2 regions of the Enterobacter adelaidei genome follow, and region 1 is predicted to be linked to the other one. Evidence: predicted binding sites of a transcription regulator. Region 1 holds the regulator's gene; the other holds the start of a gene.
What was found. Region 1 encodes PurR, which represses purine synthesis genes. Its sites were predicted from a motif close to CANGCAAACGTTTGCNTG; they were not measured.
Positions count from the first base shown of each region.

Region 2: a site for PurR is predicted at 3,542-3,559, ahead of carA (glutamine-hydrolyzing carbamoyl-phosphate synthase small subunit). Genes of this name have one in related genera too.

Region 1 covers NZ_CP154353.1:1,948,265-1,954,361, reverse strand. The annotation lists gene AAHF05_RS09590 (C40 family peptidase) at 1-559, shown strand, start outside; gene sodB (superoxide dismutase [Fe]) at 681-1,262, shown strand; gene AAHF05_RS09580 (MFS transporter) at 1,302-2,468, opposite strand; gene AAHF05_RS09575 (YnhF family membrane protein) at 2,632-2,721, opposite strand; gene purR (HTH-type transcriptional repressor PurR) at 3,019-4,044, shown strand; gene punR (DNA-binding transcriptional activator PunR) at 4,062-4,973, opposite strand; gene punC (purine nucleoside transporter PunC) at 5,088-6,097, shown strand, end outside.
Region 2 covers NZ_CP154353.1:666,207-672,303, forward strand. The annotation lists gene AAHF05_RS03335 (class I mannose-6-phosphate isomerase) at 1-1,172, opposite strand, end outside; gene AAHF05_RS03340 (LacI family DNA-binding transcriptional regulator) at 1,361-2,368, shown strand; gene dapB (4-hydroxy-tetrahydrodipicolinate reductase) at 2,502-3,323, shown strand; gene carA (glutamine-hydrolyzing carbamoyl-phosphate synthase small subunit) at 3,778-4,926, shown strand; gene carB (carbamoyl-phosphate synthase large subunit) at 4,945-6,097, shown strand, end outside.

The DNA.
Region 1 (6,097 bases):
AAAAACAAAATCTTCCCGCACTGCTCACACATCCAAAAGTAAAGCCTCGCAGACTGCCGCCAACCTCGTGACTGAAAAATGCATCACGCGTAAAGGCCACAAGGCGAAATGCACGAAGGTCACGAAAATAGCGGAAGTGCATAAAGTGCGGGTACAGAAAGCGCAAAAAACCGCGATGAACAAACTGATGGGGCAAATTGGCAAACCTTATCACTGGGGTGGCAGTTCACCGCGTACCGGTTTTGACTGCAGTGGTCTCGTCTATTACGCCTATAAAGATCTGGTGAAGTTCCGCATTCCACGTACTGCCAATGAAATGTACCACCTGCGCGATGCTTCTCCGGTTGACCGTGGTGAGCTGGAAAACGGCGATCTGGTCTTCTTCCGTACACAGGGTCGCGGCACGGCTGACCACGTCGGTGTCTATGTCGGTAACGGAAAATTCATTCAGTCACCACGCAGCGGTCAGGATATTCAGATCACCTCGCTGAGTGAAGACTACTGGGTTCGCCACTACGTCGGCGCGCGTCGCGTCATGACACCTAAAACCATTCGCTAATCCCTGCCCTGCCGCGTCGCGGCAGGGTAAGTTCCTCTTTTGCATACCCTTTCAATTTGCTATCCTCTCCTCGTTGTCTGTGTGGTTATTGGCAACACAAAATACAATAAGGAGAGAAGCAATGTCGTTCGAATTACCTGCACTACCGTATGCAAAAGACGCCCTGGCACCGCACATTTCTGCGGAAACCCTGGAATATCACTACGGCAAGCATCACCAGACGTACGTCACCAACCTGAACAACCTGATCAAGGGCACCGATTTCGAAGGCAAAACGCTGGAAGAGATCGTCCGCAGCTCTGAGGGGGGCGTATTCAACAACGCAGCTCAGGTGTGGAACCATACCTTCTACTGGCACTGCCTGGCGCCAAACGCCGGTGGCGAACCTGCCGGTGAACTGGCTACCGCCATCAATGCCGCCTTTGGCAGCTTCGCGGATTTCAAAGCGAAATTTACCGATGCAGCTATCAAGAACTTCGGTTCTGGCTGGACGTGGCTGGTAAAAGAAGCCGATGGCAAACTGGCTATCGTTTCCACCTCTAACGCGGGTACCCCACTGACCACCAGCGCTAAGCCGCTGATGACCGTGGACGTTTGGGAACACGCTTACTACATTGATTACCGTAACGCGCGCCCGAACTACCTGGAGCACTTCTGGGCACTGGTTAACTGGGAGTTTGTGGCGAAGAACTTCGCCGCATAAGAGACACGCAGAAGGGTTCGCCCTTCTGCGTTTTTTTGCTTATTCAGCAGCGCAGGCTGTTTCTGGCTGCTTACGACCGGACATCATCACCAACAGCAGACCAAGCGCGGCAATAATCGCCCCCATCACCGGTACAAAACTGTATCCCAGCCCCCCGGAAATAACCGCGCCACCGGCGGCTGCACCGAGCGCATTACCGAGATTGAACGCGCCAATATTCACTGAAGACGAAAGACCCGGCGCCTCATGGGCGACCCGCATCACGCGCATTTGCAGCGGTGGAACCACAGCAAAGGTGGCAGCTCCCCAGACGACCATCGCAATGGCTGCTCCGAACTCATTACGTGCCAGCCACGGAATAGCAATCATGATGACAATCAGCAGGGTTAAGAAGCCCTTCAACGTCCCGCTCACGGAACGGTCGGCAAATTTCCCACCCAGATAGTTACCAATCGAGAAGCCCACGCCAATCAACACCAGCATCGCAGTGATAAAGATCGGTGTCGCGTGAGTGATGTCGTGAAGCACGGGAGAAATGTAGGTATAGAGGGTAAACATCGCCCCTGCCCCCAACACGGTCGTCAGCAATGCCGAGAGCACCTGCGGGCGTACCAGCACAGACAACTCTTTGCGCACGTCAGGACGTTCCCCCGCGCTGCCTTTCGGCAGGGAGAAGAACAGTGCCACCATCGCGATCACACCGAGACCGGCCGTCGCCAGGAAAGACATACGCCAGCCGATCGCTTCACCCAGCCAGGTTGCCGCAGGCACCCCGCCGATGTTGGCAATCGTTAGTCCCATAAACATGGTTGCCACGGCACTCGCCTGCTTGTGTTTTGGCACCACGCTTGCGGCAACAACCGACCCCAGCCCAAAGAACGCGCCGTGGTTAAGGCTGGTCAGAATGCGTGACAGCATCAATGTGGTGTAGTCCGGCGAAATGGCGGAAAGCACGTTGCCCAGTGTGAAAATCGCCATCAGGAAAATCAGCGCATTGCGGCGCGCGCGATGCGAAAGCAGAAGCGTCATCAGCGGCGCCCCGACCATCACGCCGATAGCGTAGGCGCTGATTAACATCCCTGCGGCAGGGATCGAGACATCCACGCCTCTGGCAATAACAGGCAGTAAACCCATCGGGGAGAATTCAGTGGTGCCAATCCCAAAAGCGCCAATCGCCAGGGCCAGCAGGGGAAAATTGATTTTCATACGTCAACTCCGGATGCCGTGTCATGAGGTGACACAGAACAAAGAAGCGGAAAGCATGACATCAATCACAAAAAATGAGAAGTTAACAAAACGGCAAAAGATTTTTGCCAGAGAAGTAACAATCCGGGGAATCGGGAGGGAGAAAGCTCTCCCTCCACGTAAATCAGTGCAGTGCGGCCGTCAGACCCGCTGCGACAATCAAAGCCAGCACAATAACGGTGGTGAACAGCGAAAACTTCAGATCGGAACTCATCAATTTTTCTCCTTTGAATCCCCCCACGAAAAGTGAGCTTGCTCATTTTTGCACAATTTACGTCAAAAATCTTCCTGGATTTAAACGGATAACCACTTTACCTCTTCCCCTTTTCATCAAGATAGGACAAAATTCCACGCTAAATTTATTAGCGTACCGGCCATTGACCCCCTCCTGACGTCCTGTGTCGTTTTCCCGGCGTGTCGCAATTCAAAATTGCGTGATAAGGGTGAGAGAAGGCAAACGTTTACCTTCAAGTTTTTCAGGAGTTTAGGATATGGTCTGGAGTGACATTTAATGGCAACAATTAAAGATGTAGCAAAACGCGCAAACGTTTCCACTACAACCGTATCACATGTAATTAACAAAACCCGCTTTGTGGCGGAAGAGACGCGCAACGCCGTCTGGGCAGCGATCAAAGAGCTGCACTATTCGCCAAGTGCGGTTGCGCGTAGCCTCAAGGTTAATCACACCAAGTCTATTGGTTTGCTGGCGACCAGCAGTGAAGCGGCCTATTTTGCCGAGATCATTGAAGCGGTTGAGAAAAACTGTTTTCAAAAAGGCTATACCCTGATTCTGGGCAACGCGTGGAACAGCATTGAAAAACAGCGCGCCTACCTGTCGATGATGGCGCAAAAGCGCGTGGATGGCCTGCTGGTGATGTGTTCCGAGTACCCGGAATCTGTGTTGTCGATGCTGGAAGAGTATCGCCATATCCCAATGGTGGTGATGGACTGGGGTGAAGCCCGCGCGGACTTCACCGATTCCGTTATCGATAACGCCTTTGAAGGCGGTTATATGGCGGGTCGTTATCTGATAGAACGCGGTCACCGCGAGATCGGCGTGATCCCGGGTCCACTGGAGCGCAATACCGGTGCAGGTCGTCTGGCTGGGTTTATGAAAGCGATGGAAGAAGCGCTGATCACCGTGCCGGAAAACTGGATCGTGCAGGGCGACTTCGAACCGGAGTCGGGCTACCGCGCGATGCAGCAGATCGTCTCCCAGCAGCATCGTCCGACCGCCGTTTTCTGCGGGGGCGACATCATGGCAATGGGTGCCCTCTGTGCTGCCGATGAGCTGGGTCTGCGTGTACCGCAGGATATTTCTGTGATCGGGTATGACAACGTGCGTAACGCGCGCTTCTTTACGCCGGCCTTAACGACCATTCACCAGCCGAAAGACTCACTGGGTGAAACCGCCTTCAATATGCTGATGGACAGGATCGTCAACAAACGTGAAGAGTCGCAGTCCATTGAAGTTCACCCGCGTCTTATTGAACGCCGCTCCGTTGCGGATGGTCCGTTCCGCGACTACCGCCGGTAATCTCTTCACGGGGCCAGTTAAGCTGGCTCCCGTAACCATTCCCGGTTTAGCGTTTCGCTGTCTCCCAGATAATCCAGCAGCCAGGCCATCGCTGGCGAGACATCATTTTGTTGCCAGGTGAGGCAGCAGGCCGCATCCGGGAACGGGTTCTCCAGTGTCAGTTCAACCCACTCTCCGGTGTCAATTCGCGGCCGCGCAAAATGAACGGGCACCATCGCAACGCACAAGCCAGCACTGAGGCACGTCGCCGACGATTCCCAGTCGGGTGCAACCACCCGCCGCTGGTTGTCCAGAAGCCAGGTGATACGCTTGGGTAATGAACGGGACGTATCCTCCAGTACCAGAGACGGCCAGTTGCGTAGCGTATCGTCGCTCAAGGGGCCTTCCAGAGCCGCCAGCGGATGATCGCTTGCCACCACGCATTTCCAGCTCAGCATCCCCATATCGCGAAACGCATAACGTCCCCCAACCGGAATCGCCTGCGTGGCCCCGATCGCCATCTCTGCCCTGCCGTCCGCCAGCGCATCCCAGACGCCGTTAAACACTTCCTGCGACACCCGCAATTCGACGTCAGAAAAATGACGATAGAAGTCGACAATCATTTGCCGGGTACGCTCGGGTTTGACGATATTATCCACCGCGATGGAAAGATGCCCCCGCCAGCCGTTAGCGATCTGCTGACACTGTTCGCGGGTGATCTGCATTTTTTTGATGACAGAACGTCCTTCTTTCAAAAACCACGCGCCGGCGGGCGTTAATTCCACATCACGATGTCGCCGTTCAAACAGCGGAACCGCCAGCCACTCCTCCAGCTGACGTACTGTATAGCTGATAGCTGAAGGCACGCGGTGTAACTCCTGCGCCGCTCCACTGAAACTGCCGTTACGCGCGACAGCATCGACCACTTCAAGAGAATAATCTGACCACATTTTCTGCCTGCAAAAAATTTGAATGCACACGCCAAATATTAGCGTTTCACAAGCGGCTTTGCACTCCCTACACTCAGCGCCAATGTATACCTGCCTCCTCAGGAGAATAAAACAATGCAACCCAGGAAAGGTTTTTTAGTCTGGCTCGGCGGCTTAAGCGTGCTGGGCTTTTTGGCCACTGATATGTACCTGCCGGCTTTCGCCGCCATGCAGGAAGATTTGCAAACCCCTGCAGCGGCCATCAGCGCCAGCCTGAGTTTGTTCCTCGCCGGTTTCGCCTTCGCGCAGCTACTTTGGGGGCCGCTATCAGATCGTTTTGGCCGTAAACCAGTACTGTTGCTGGGACTTGGCATTTTTGCCGTCGGCTGTCTGGGTATGTTATGGGTACGCGATGCGACCTGGCTGCTGGTGCTGCGCTTTGTGCAGGCCGTCGGCGTCTGTGCAGCAGCGGTGACCTGGCAGGCCCTTGTTACCGACTACTACCCAGCCAACCGCACCAACCGGATTTTCGCCACCATTATGCCGCTGGTAGGGCTTTCACCTGCCCTCGCCCCGCTGCTGGGCAGCTGGATCCTGGTGCATTTCGAGTGGCAGGCTATCTTTGCCACGTTGTTTGCCATCACACTGGTACTTATGCTGCCGGCATTCGCGCTCAAACCAGCGCATAAAAAAGAGGCACATGCGGATGCGAAGCCCATTACCTTTACCTCTTTGCTGAGTGCCAAAGCGTATCGCGGTAATGTCCTGATTTATGCCGCCTGCTCGGCGAGCTTCTTCGCGTGGCTGACCGGTTCGCCATTTATTCTGCACGATATGGGGTACAGCCCAGCGGCGATCGGCCTGAGCTATGTCCCGCAAACCATCGCATTCCTGGTGGGTGGGTACGGCTGTCGTGCGGCGCTGCAGAAATGGGAAGGTCAGCAGATGCTGCCGTGGCTGCTGGTGCTGTATGCATTGAGCGTTATCGGGACATGGGCCGTTGGTTTTATCCCTGGCACCGGTCTGGTAGAAATTTTAATGCCATTCTGCGTGATGGCCGTCGCTAACGGGGCAATCTACCCTATCGTTGTGGCGCAGGCATTACGTCCGTTCCCGCAGGCGACGGGTCGCGCGGCTGCGCTGCA
Region 2 (6,097 bases), 1.3 Mb from region 1:
TCATCAAACGGTTTTTCACCGCGCCCCGCACGCCTGAGATCGTCCATCATGTCCTTAGGATCTATACCGGTTTTGGTGCCCAGATAAACAACGGCATCTGGCCTGGCGTCCAGGATGTAATAGCTCTCATCCTGGGTGTAATGCATCCCGAACTGTTGCTGGATGTACTCGGTAACGGGGTGGACCTGGAAGCTTAGGTTTTGGCCGCCAACGGTATCGAGAAAGTCAAAGCGAATCGGGAACTCCGCGCCGAAACGTGCGTGAACTTTCTCACCCAGCAGAGCGCGAGGCTCAAGCAGAACCAGATCCTGAGAGGGGATCTCGATCCGCACTGCGCCAAAACGCAGTAACAGGCTGTTTTCCTCGGGCACACAGTCAAAACACCATGCGTAATTGGGTGCAGAGGGATCGAGATCGAATTGTTGTTTCATCCACTGGCCGCCCCAGATTCCGGGGTCGAAAAAGGGGACTACGCGGAAAGGCTGCGAGGTCGTTTGTTCAAGCCCGGCACGCAGGGCTTCGCCGCTGACCATCGCGGGCTGGTTTGCCCGGGTTGTATCCAGTAAAAAATCGGCGCGTTTGAGAAGCGGCGTTTTGTGGCGATCGAAGACTCTCCATTCGATAAAAAAGGCGCGTTTGTAGCGACGAAGGATATCTTCATGCTGATTCTCTACGCCCCAGTTCCCCATCTCACCGCTGCGCATACGCTGCTGGATCTCCCATCGAGGAAGATCGGCATACACCAGCACATCACCCGGATGGACGAGCGCCGCACCGGGGCCGTAAATCACAATCAGCCCTTCAGAGCATTGGCTCACCTGAGCCTGCAATGTTTCCAGACGAGTGGGATCGAAAAACTCACCGAGCTGGTGGCAGGAGAGTACGCCAAAGACGCGATCGTCGGTGAGGTTGCGTGCCAGCATTTCATGAATGGTGCGCTCATCCTGTCGCGCTTGTTCGACATTGATTGTGAGTGTCGGACGCAATTGCGGCAGCAAAGCGTTCTCAAGTTCGGTCATGCGCACGCCTGGATAGCAATCAATCACCAGTACGGTGCGGCTGCACTGTCGGGTTTTTGCATCAAGGCTGCTGATAATCGCCTCCCAACCTTGCCAGGCGCTGTCGTCATAACCCTGAATCATCACCGTGGGGAATTTGTCGTAAGTTGTCATCTTATCCTCCGTAATCGTTATTTAAGGTTATTCGATTAACCGCATTTGAGAAGAGTGGTTAACGCGATTAACCCGCCATAAATACGAATGGGATCCTGATTGATAGCCGTAATGTGAAGAGACTCACAGGGAAAAATGCAAAAAAAAAGGTTATTCGATTAATCTGTAGTGAAGACTAAGGAGACAACATGACAGGAATCACGCTGGCAGATGTTGCGAAGTACGCAGGGGTATCTACGGCAACGGTATCAATGGTGCTGTGCAATAAAGGGCGCATTTCGCAAAGCACACGCGAAAGGGTACTGAAGGCGCTGGATGAATCGGGCTATGTCTATAACCAGACGGCGGCAAACCTGCGAAACCGCAGCAGTAATCAGGTGGGGCTGCTGTTGCATGACATCACCAACCCTTTCTACGGCGAGATGACCGCCGGCTTAAGCCATGAGATGGAGCGCCATGAGCTGATGCTGTTTCTGGCAAATAGCGAAGAATCCGCCGAGCGACAGCAAAAGTTTGTTGATTCGCTGATGCGTAACAACGTGGGTGGCATGGTGCTCTGTGCCGCCCGCGAAACGCCCCAATCATTTTTTGATAGCCTGAAGCGACGCAATATTCCGGCGATTATGGTTGTACGACCGCTTAGCGATCCGGGGTTCGATTTTGTTGGAACAGATAACTTTCTTGGCACCCAAATGGCGACCGAACATCTTTTAAAAATGGGACACCGGCGGATCGCATTTATCGGCGGTAGCCAGAATTCGGGGTCACGGGCGCAGCGTATTGGCGGATTTACCAGTAAACTTCTGGAATACGGTATTACGCCGAATCCGGCCTGGATTGTGACTTCACAGGCCAGCCAAAGCGATGGTGCACGGGTGGCAGAGAGTTTGCTGACCGATAATCCGGAAATCACCGCCGCGATTTGTTATCAGGATATTGTGGCCCTCGGGGTTATGCAGTGTTTACGCAAATTGAACCGGGAACCCGGACGTGATTTTGCCCTGGTGGGATTCGATGACATCACCGAAGCGGCGCTGGTTCAGCCTGCACTCACGACGGTATCTGTCGCCGCGAAAGAGATTGGGCGCAAGGCAGGAGAGTTGCTGTATAGCCGCATGCAAGGAAATGATGAACCGGCAAAACGGATTATCCTTCCCCCCGCCCTCGTGGTGCGGGAATCCTGCGGTTTTCGCTGATCGTTATGCTTTTTACTGATATTTCTTCCTGTTTATCATTAAATTCTAATTATTGGTGTTTTCAGTTGGCAGCACAGAGCAAGGCTGGTTAATCTGAAAACGGTTTACATCATTTTAACGTAAGAGAATAACTATGCATGATGCACAGATCCGTGTCGCGATTGCGGGCGCGGGTGGACGTATGGGCCGTCAGCTGATTCAGGCGGCGCTACAGATGGATGGTGTGGCGCTGGGTGCGGCCCTGGAGCGTGAAGGTTCCTCACTTCTTGGTGCCGACGCAGGTGAACTGGCGGGGGCGGGAAAGACGGGCGTTACCGTCCAGAGCAGCCTTGACGCGGTTAAAAATGACTTCGATGTGTTCATCGACTTTACCCGCCCGGAAGGGACGCTGACGCATCTGGCGTTTTGCCGCCAGTACGGCAAGGGAATGGTCATCGGTACTACCGGTTTTGACGACGCAGGTAAGCAGGCCATTCAGGACGCATCAAAAGAAATTGCGATTGTCTTTGCTGCGAACTTTAGCGTGGGCGTAAACGTCATGCTCAAGCTGCTGGAGAAAGCGGCGAAGGTGATGGGCAACTATACCGACATTGAGATTGTTGAAGCGCACCACCGTTACAAAGTTGATGCGCCATCAGGTACGGCGCTGGCAATGGGTGAAGCGATTGCTCATGCACTTGATAAAGATTTAAAAGACTGCGCGGTCTATACCCGCGAAGGTTACACCGGCGAACGCGTGCCGGGAACCATTGGCTTCGCAACCGTGCGAGCGGGTGACATCGTCGGCGAACATACCGCGATGTTCGCCGATATTGGCGAGCGTGTTGAAATTACGCATAAAGCCTCCAGCCGTATGACCTTTGCAAACGGTGCCGTACGATCTGCTTTGTGGTTAAAAGGCAAAAGAAATGGTCTTTTTGATATGCGGGATGTGCTTGATCTCAACAATTTGTAGAGCTTATTACCCATCGTGATGTGGTTATTGCAGTCGTAATTACTTGATTGCATAGGGCAATAATTTATTGCCCTTTTATTTTACCTGTTTCATTGTCTATTCTCTATTTTTCATCCAAAAACACGCTTTTAAATCTCTTTTTTCGTTGCTGAAATGTAAATTTTGACCATCTGGTCTACTTTTTATAGTTCTCACCCCAGATTTCTCATTAAACTTGCCGCGCAAGCGTTTTCTGCGGTGATTTACCTGATCTTTTTGTCGGTTAAGCCGCCTTTGGGTCTCCAGGCTTGCAAAAGAACAAACAAAATCTCCGTTTTAAGTTGACTTTTACCTACCAAATCTCCAGAATGCCGCCGTTTGCCAAAAATCCGCTGGCAACACATTTGCATTGATCCATGACATGGTTATGAATTAATATGCAAATAAAGTGAGTGAATATTCTCTGGAGGGTGTTTTGATTAAGTCAGCGCTATTGGTTCTGGAAGACGGAACCCAGTTTATCGGTCGGGCCATAGGGGCAACAGGTTCGGCGGTTGGGGAAGTCGTTTTCAATACTTCAATGACCGGTTATCAAGAAATCCTCACTGATCCTTCCTATTCTCGCCAAATCGTTACTCTTACTTATCCTCATATCGGCAATGTCGGCACCAATGCGGCTGACGAAGAATCCTCTCAGGTACATGCGCAAGGTCTGGTCATTCGCGACCTGCCGCTGATTGCCAGCAACTTCCGCAATACCGAAGACCTCTCTTCTTACCTGAAACGCCATAACATCGTGGCGATTGCCGATATTGATACCCGTAAGTTAACGCGTCTGCTGCGCGAGAAGGGTGCACAGAACGGCTGTATCATCGCGGGTGATAACCTGGATGCTGCCCTGGCGCTGGAAAAAGCGAAAGCCTTCCCGGGCCTGAACGGTATGGACCTGGCGAAAGAAGTGACGACAGCCGAAGCCTACAGCTGGACGCAGGGGAGCTGGACGCTGGAAGGCGACCTGCCGGAAGCGAAACCAGAAAGCGAGCTGCCGTTCCACGTTGTTGCCTACGATTTCGGTGCCAAGCGCAATATCCTGCGCATGCTGGTTGACCGCGGCTGCCGCCTGACGGTGGTTCCGGCACAGACCTCTGCCGAAGACGTGCTGAAGATGAATCCGGACGGTATTTTCCTGTCCAACGGCCCGGGCGACCCGGCTCCGTGCGATTACGCTATCAACGCTATTAAATCCTTCCTGGAAACCGATATCCCGGTCTTCGGTATCTGTCTCGGCCATCAGCTGCTGGCGCTGGCGAGCGGTGCGAACACCGTTAAGATGAAATTCGGTCACCACGGTGGTAACCACCCGGTGAAAGATATCGACAACAACACGGTGATGATCACCGCGCAGAACCACGGTTTTGCTGTCGATGAAGCCTCAATGCCGGCTAACCTGCGCGTGACGCATAAATCACTGTTCGATGGCACCCTGCAGGGTATCCACCGTACCGACAAGCCAGCGTTCAGCTTCCAGGGTCACCCTGAAGCCAGCCCGGGCCCGCACGATGCCGCACCGCTGTTCGATCACTTCATCGAACTTATTGAGCAATACCGTAAGACCGCTAAATAATCAGGAGCTGAGAAGACAATGCCAAAACGTACAGACATAAAAAGCATCCTGATCCTTGGCGCTGGCCCGATTGTTATCGGCCAGGCCTGTGAATTTGACTACTCCGGCGCGCAGGCGTGTAAAGCCCTGCGCGAAGAGGGTTACCGCGTAATCCTGGTAAACTCTAACCCGGCAACCATCATGACCGACCCGGAAATGGCTGATGCAACCTACATCGAGCCAATTCACTGGGAAGTAGTGCGCAAAATCATCGAAAAAGAGCGCCCGGATGCGGTACTGCCAACGATGGGCGGCCAGACGGCGCTGAACTGTGCGCTGGAGCTGGAGCGTCAGGGCGTGCTTGCCGAATTCGGCGTAACCATGATTGGTGCGACCGCCGACGCGATTGATAAAGCAGAAGACCGTCGTCGCTTCGACGTGGCGATGAAAAAAATCGGCCTCGACACCGCGCGTTCCGGTATTGCACACAACATGGAAGAAGCGCTGGCCGTCGCGGCTGACGTGGGTTATCCATGTATCATCCGTCCTTCCTTCACCATGGGCGGCACCGGTGGCGGTATCGCTTACAACCGCGAAGAGTTCGAAGAGATTTGCGAACGCGGTCTGGATCTCTCCCCAACCAAAGAGCTGCTGATTGATGAATCGCTGATTGGCTGGAAAGAGTACGAGATGGAAGTGGTGCGTGATAAAAACGACAACTGCATCATCGTCTGTTCCATCGAAAACTTCGATGCGATGGGGATCCACACCGGTGACTCCATCACCGTGGCACCTGCCCAGACCCTGACCGACAAAGAGTATCAAATCATGCGTAACGCCTCGATGGCGGTACTGCGTGAAATCGGCGTGGAAACCGGCGGTTCTAACGTACAGTTCTCGGTGAACCCGAAAACCGGACGCCTGATTGTTATCGAAATGAACCCGCGTGTATCCCGTTCCTCGGCGCTGGCCTCTAAAGCCACCGGCTTCCCGATTGCCAAAGTAGCAGCAAAACTGGCGGTGGGTTACACCCTCGACGAGCTGATGAACGACATCACCGGCGGCCGCACCCCTGCGTCTTTCGAACCGTCTATCGACTACGTTGTGACGAAAATTCCTCGCTTCAACTTCGAGAAATTCGCCGGCGCAAACGACCGTCTGACCACTCAGATGAAATCGGTCGGCGAAGTGA